DNA from 2 places in the Pradoshia sp. genome. Region 1 is predicted to be linked to the other one. Evidence: predicted binding sites of a transcription regulator. Region 1 holds the regulator's gene; the other holds the start of a gene.
What was found. Region 1 encodes Rex, which represses fermentation and respiration genes when NADH is low (regulators of the CRP and FNR family bind a similar motif). Its sites were predicted from a motif close to TTGTGAAATATTTCACAA; they were not measured.

Region 1 (3,550 bases):
CTCCATGACCTGATTGACGACCTTATCGAGGAAGTAGCGATCATGGGAGACAATTAAGATAGCGCCAGGATAGGATTGCAAATATCCCTCAAGCCAGGATAGCGTATCGATATCAAGATGGTTTGTCGGCTCATCGAGAATCAATAAATCAGGCTTCGTCAGCAATAGTTTCCCAAGGGCAAGCCGTGTCTTCTGTCCGCCGCTCAATGAGCTGACAGGTGTAGCATAATCGTAATCGGCAAAATTAAGACCATGCAGGACGGAGCGGATATCATTTTCCATCTGATAGCCTCCGGCATTCTTGAATTGCTCCTGCAAATGATCATAATCCTTCAATATTCGCTCATAACGGGTGCTGTCATGATAGATTTCAGGGTCAGACATGGATTTCTCCAAGGCGCGCAAGTCTTCCTCCTGCTTTTGCAGATTGGCGAACACCGTCAGCATCTCATCCCAGATGGATAGGTCAGAATTCAAGCCTGTATGCTGGGCAAGATAGCCGATTGTAGTTCCCTTTGGCATGAAGATATTGCCGCCATCATGCGAAAGCTGACCAGCGATAATCTTCAGGAGGGTGGATTTCCCAGCGCCATTGCGGCCAACGAGAGCAATTCGGTCTTTCGATTGCACTTCAAGCTTTATACTGGACAAAATTGCTTCTGCACCATAATATTTGGATACATTGTTAACTTGTAAAATTATCATGATTCTCACCTCAAGAAGTACTAGCCTTAGTGTATCTTACGGAGTCTGGGAACCGCAACTGAATAGGACATATGTGAATATTTACACAAACGTTACCACGAAATTGAAATATATTATAAGATAAAGGTAGAGGGGGAATGGCGATGAGTGAATTCACTCATTTCAATGAGCAGGGAAGAGCGAAGATGGTTGATATTGCGCATAAGCCTGAGACAACCCGCATCGCGATAGCGGAATCAAGCATTTTAGTTAAGGAAGAGATTTATGAGAAAATCAGTTCCGGTGAAATGGAAAAGGGTGACGTCTTAGCTGTGGCTCAAGTGGCTGGCATTATGGCAGCGAAGAAAACATCTGATATAATTCCTATGTGCCATCCGATTTCCCTCAAAGGAATAGACATCCGTTTCTTTTGGGAAGCTGAACAAGAACAGAGGCGTCTGCGCATCCAGGTGTCTGTGAAGACGAAGGGAAGCACAGGTGTAGAAATGGAAGCCCTAACAGCGGCCTCGGTTACTGCGCTGACCGTTTATGACATGTGCAAGGCCATTGATAAGGGCATGGTTATCGGAGAAACATATCTAGTTAAGAAGACAGGCGGAGTATCCAGTCCGGATTTCCAAAAACAATTGGACGAGAATAAGCATAGGGGACTCTAATAGTAAGGGAGAAGGGAAAGAAATGTTGCAGGAGAATACAAAAATACCACAAGCGACAGCGAAGCGGCTGCCGCTGTACTACCGATTTATACAGAACTTACATGCCTCCGGGAAGCTGAGGGTGTCCTCAGCAGAGCTGAGTGAGGCCGTCAAAGTCGATTCCGCGACAATCAGGAGAGATTTCTCCTATTTCGGAGCGCTAGGAAAGAAAGGCTACGGCTATAATGTCAATTACTTGCTGTCCTTCTTCCGTAAAACACTAGACCAGGATGAGCTCACTCAAGTGGCCCTGATTGGTGTCGGGAACCTGGGGACTGCTTTCTTGAACTATAATTTCATGAAGAATAATAATACGAAGATTGAAATTGCCTTTGATGTATCGCCTGAGAAGGTGGGAACCTTCATCGGGGACGTGCCAATCTTTGATATGGATGCACTTGAGAGCAAGCTCGCAAACTCAAATATCAAGGTGGCTATTTTAACGGTACCAGCCCAAGCGGCTCAACCTATTACGGACAGGCTTGTGGCAGCAAATGTGAAAGCCATACTGAACTTTACGCCAGCACGTTTAAGTGTACCAGATTCCATTCGGGTACATCATATTGACCTGGCTGTAGAGCTTCAATCGCTTGTTTATTTCTTAAAGCATTATCCTTCTGGTGGAAACGAAGAAATAAAAGAAGACGAAAAAGCAGAAAATCTCGAAGAATAAACTTCGAGATTTTCTGCTTTATTTGCTCTTTGGCTGCTGTTCGTTTTTCATTTGCTTGATCTTGCGGTGGATACCGATAAAGCGAATACCGGATCCAATATCAAGCGTTGCCAGGATGACCAGGAAGTAAGTAAAGAAATCCCAGCCGCTCCTTGTTACATTTTGGACTGCGAAAAAGATAAACACAGCCCCCAGGATGAAATAAATCGTTGCCATATACAACGGTGATCGTCTCATAATAAACCTCCGATAAAACTTTGTGCCTTCTCCATCTCTTTGATTAAATCACCTGAATAGGTGGAAAGGAGGACAACAAGTGTATTCATGCTAACGTGCGCAATGATTGGCACAATAATTCTGCCTGTTTTGACATAGAGATAGGCGAATGTGAAGCCCATCGCTGAATAAAGCAAGGTATGCTCAGGCTCGCCGTGTGCAAGTGAAAAGATAACTGAGCTGATTAAAGCGCTAAGGAAGAACCCAAACCGCTTATATAATAGTGCCCCGAATAGAATCTTCCGGAACACGATTTCCTCCAAAATGGGTCCAATGACAGAAGTAATTAGAATTACAACTGGAAACATCTCGATTAAGGCGAGGATATTCTTTGTGTTCTCAGATTCTCCCTTAATGTTGAAAATCTGCTGTTCAATCGTACCCGCAACAGCCTGGGCAATCAAGGCAAGGAAGATTCCTCCGACAGCCCATGCAAGAGAACTGCCAAGCGGCATACGCTCCCACCGTTCCATTTCATTACGCTCATTCCTCAAGAAGAATAACGTAATGATGAGGGCAATGAAGAAGCTGATAATAATCCAATAGACGACTGAATAGATGGCTACTTGATCCTCGGCCACGAAGTTCGGCAGAATCCATCCCATTAGAGGTAGACCGATAATGCTCGATAGCTGCATGGCAACGTATATAAGGACAATCAGCCAATAATTTTTCTTCAAAGACAAAACTCCTTTAATGACAAGTATCCAAATCAAGCGGGCTTAATGTCAGCCCAATACGAAAAAGCTACACCATCATTCTACCCGTTTTTCCCCCTTAGGTACAATTGCAAAACTTTTCCCTTTATATATAACATAATCTGCCCTGCAAAGGGGTATACTAGCCCAAGTGAAAGCGGAGAAAATGACCTTATAAAATTTTCTAAAATTTTCGCTCATATCTCTTGCAAATCAGATAGTCTTTATTTAATATATAAATTGTGTTAGCACTCATACCTAATGAGTGCTAATAAAAATGGAGATAACTTTAAGGAGGTAGTTTTACTTGTTAAAGCCACTAGGAGATCGCGTTGTGATTGAACTTGTCGCACAAGAGGAGAAAACTGCAAGCGGCATCGTGTTACCTGACACTGCCAAAGAAAAACCATCTGAAGGCAAAATCGTAGCGGTAGGCACAGGCCGTGTCCTTGAGAATGGGGAGCGTGTAGGATTGGAAGTATCCGAAGGCGACCACATTATCT
Region 2 (3,550 bases), on a different contig from region 1:
TAACAGTTAAGAAATCTGCTAATGTTTGAGTCGGATGCCACATATCTGTCAAGCCATTCCATACTGGAACACCAGAGTGTTCAGCCAATAACTCTACTTTAGAATGCTCGAATCCGCGGAACTCAATTCCGTCAAACATTCTGCCAAGAACCTTTGCTGTATCTTCAATAGATTCTTTCTTTCCAAGCTGAATATCATCTTTACCCAAGTATTCAGGGTGTGCTCCTAGATCGATACAAGCAACTGTGAAAGAGCAGCGAGTTCTTGTTGATGGTTTTTCAAAAAGAAGGGCAATGTTCTTGCCAGCCATATAATGATGCGGAATGCCTTGTTTCTTCATTTCTTTCAAATTAGCCGCAAAATCAATCATGTATAATAATTCTTCTTCAGAAAAATCCTTTTCACATAAGAAACTTCTTCCTTTGAAATCTGGTTTTGTTACTAGCATTTAGACGATTCCCCTTCCATAAATGGTGAATGATTTATCTTTTAGTCGTAATTAAATATCCTCGCGTACAATCGGCATGCTCATGCAGCGTGGGCCCCCACGACCGCGGGATAATTCCGAGCTTTTGACTTCAATAACCTTAATGCCGTGTTCACGTAAGCATTGGTTAGAAATATAGTTTCGATCATATGTAACAACCACACCTGGTGCAATCGCAAGCGTGTTGGATCCATCATTCCATTGTTCACGCGCAGCTGCGATTTCATCACCGTTACCGCAAAGAATCAGGTCAAGCTCAGAAAGATTCAAGACTTCTTTCAACGCCTCTTGAAGGTTTGTGCGGTGAGTGACATTTACATGGTTTTCATCTTCACCTTTTTCAAGGATATAGATATTCATTTTACCGCCTGGGCCTTGAATCATTGGATGCATGGTGAAGCTATTATGGTCGACCATCGTGAAGACAGTGTCCAAATGCATGAATGCACGGCTTTTTGGAATTTCAATGGCTACGACTTTCTTAACTTTGTCTTGTTTAGGATGTTTGAATAGGTTCAAAGCCAAGCGCTCAATGGCTTTAGCAGATGTACGTGCTGATACGCCAATCGCAATGACTTCTTCACTCAAGACAAGCTCATCGCCGCCCTCAATTGGATTATGATAATTGCGATCAAGCCAAACTGGAATATCATGACCCGCAAATCTTGGGTGATGCTTAATGATATATTCCATGAACATAGATTCACGGCGACGAGCAGGCTCTCTCATATTATTAATAGTTAAGCCATTGCCGATTGAAGCAGCAGGGTCGCGTGTGAAATAAAGGTTTGGCATTGGATCGGTGTAGAATGGATAATGATCCTCCATCATTTCATACAAATGTTTTCTCTTCTCAATCTCAAGCTCATTCTTGCGAATACCGGCCATAATTTTATTGACCATATCGAGATTAGAGAATGATAATAAATACTCTTGAAGATTCTCAAAAGTTTGAGGACTTGTCGCATTGCTTTCTTTTAGCATACGGCCGACAAATTCCTTTTTAATTTCCGGGTTGGTTAATGATTCGGCCACCAAGTTTTCAAGGTACAAAACTTCAATGCCCTGGTCTTGCAAGGTCTTAGCAAAATAATCATGTTCTTCTTGGATTTTAGGTAAATAAGGGATATCATCGAAAAGCAATCTCTCTAGATATTCCGGGGTTAAGTTTTCTACTTCTTGACCTGGACGTTTTAACATCACAGTTTTTAATTTCCCAATTTCTGAAGTTACATGAATAGGGGTGCTCAATCTCCTTACCTCCCGCGTTTGATTTAACTTACAAGTTAATTATAAGAAACACTCCATTTTAAAATTGTGATAATTTTCACATAAAAAGTGTGTAAAATCTCACAAAATTCTTTATAATTAGCGAAATAACCGTATGATTATTTAAACACCATCTAAGAAAGCGCTTACCTAAAACGAAAAATTGAATAAAAAGCTGTATAATACACATCTTCTATTCAAAAAAATTTTTTTAATGACTTAGCGTAACCATCCGATTTTCTACTACTTTTGCCTGTTCCTTCGTTTTGCAAATAATGAGGCATGTATCATTCCCGCAGATTGTGCCAGCTTTTTCTGTCCAATCCAGCTCATCCAATACTGCTCCAATTGTTTGAGCATGGCCAGGCAGCGTCTTTAAAATGATAAAATACTCAATTCGCTCCATTCCAATTAGCGCATCTTCTAGCTTTTTACGTAATTTCATCGTATCTAAATATTTATACTCAGCTATGAAACCATATCGGGTACCGCCCGATTTCGCAGGATATTTTGCTAGGTTCAGTTCGCGAATATCCCTTGAGATCGTTGCCTGTGTTACCTCAAGCCCATTCTTCGCCAATTCCTCCACAAGCTGTTCCTGTGTCTTAATTTCATTTTGAGTAATCACTTTCTTTATTAAGGCATGTCTTTCTTTCTTGTTCATCATCGTCATCCTTTCTCATGTTGAACTGCATAAGAGGCCTATCCCCATTTGACTGGACATAGACCTCCCCCTTTAGCCTTCTATATAAAATGTCGGTATCTCACCCTTATCCGCCATATCTTCAGGAGAGAAGGTTACCTTTACAGCTTTCTTCTCACGCTGCTGCAAATAAGCCGTCTCAACCTTTTTTGCCTTCAAGCCTGCTTCCTTTGGAAATACGAGACTGATATGCTGGGAATGATGCTGGAAATTCCGAAGGACAATCGAGCATTCCACCATTCCGTTATCCGTCAATTCTGTGCATGAGCTTTCATCCTGAATATAGACGACGGCCTCCGCACCTGATTGGCCGGAATGCGCATATACCTCTTCCCCCATTTCGAAAAGGTTGTTAAAGGCAATAGACGGTACGATGACAGCCAATATCAAGACAGCCGGCTCCATAAAACGATATTTCCTTCGATGGGCAGGATATTCCTCGGCAAACCATTTCACGAGCAGCAATACGCCAATAAATTGGATAAAGGCAGCCAGCAGCCATATATTAGAGAGACCCAGAAATCCCTCCGTTGGCAATGAGAACTCTTCAAACAACTGGCTTCCGACCATTGACTTCTGACCTGGAAACTGTAGTACAAGAGCCAGACCAGTCACATAGACAACGGCTCCCAATACATTATAGGACACTTTAATCATTGTAGCACTTCCATTCTAGCCAATGTTATTAGTCCTATAATACTGGTTATATATGTGTGTTTTCAAATAATATGTATCTTAAGACCTATATAACTAGTTTTTCAAAATATTGGGGCTCGTGTATGTAAATCATTTTCTCCTTGATGGTTAGTTTTTTTTCCCGTTTCAATTTATTAATGACAAGGCTGGCCGTTTCTCTTGATGTACCTGACAGCACCGATAACTTAGAAGTTGTAAAAGGAAAATCAATTCGTATATAATCTGGATACTCTACTCCAAGGTCCATCATTAAATAAGAAATTGAATTTAACACCCTCTCCTGTGCATTAGGAATAATGCCATGCTGTATTCGCTTCTCCTGCCCTTCGAGAATTTTTCCATATTCCTTAATTACTTTTTGCAGCAGCCGATTATGCTTGGACAAAAAGCTTTCA

Region 2: a site for Rex is predicted at 1,803-1,820, ahead of arcA (arginine deiminase). Genes of this name have one in related genera too.

The regions. Positions count from the first base shown of each region.
Region 1 covers NZ_JBJEFJ010000127.1:1,268-4,817, reverse strand. Annotated here, with positions in the region: gene ACI35L_RS11450 (ABC-F family ATP-binding cassette domain-containing protein) at 1-705, opposite strand, end outside; gene moaC (cyclic pyranopterin monophosphate synthase MoaC) at 849-1,361, shown strand; gene ACI35L_RS11440 (redox-sensing transcriptional repressor Rex) at 1,384-2,073, shown strand; gene ACI35L_RS11435 (YdiK family protein) at 2,092-2,310, opposite strand; gene ACI35L_RS11430 (CPBP family intramembrane glutamic endopeptidase) at 2,307-3,029, opposite strand; gene groES (co-chaperone GroES) at 3,355-3,550, shown strand, end outside.
Region 2 covers NZ_JBJEFJ010000086.1:25,837-29,386, reverse strand. Annotated here, with positions in the region: gene argF (ornithine carbamoyltransferase) at 1-448, opposite strand, end outside; gene arcA (arginine deiminase) at 500-1,738, opposite strand; gene argR (arginine repressor) at 1,968-2,423, opposite strand; gene ACI35L_RS08045 (hypothetical protein) at 2,493-3,116, opposite strand; gene ACI35L_RS08040 (Crp/Fnr family transcriptional regulator) at 3,202-3,550, opposite strand, start outside.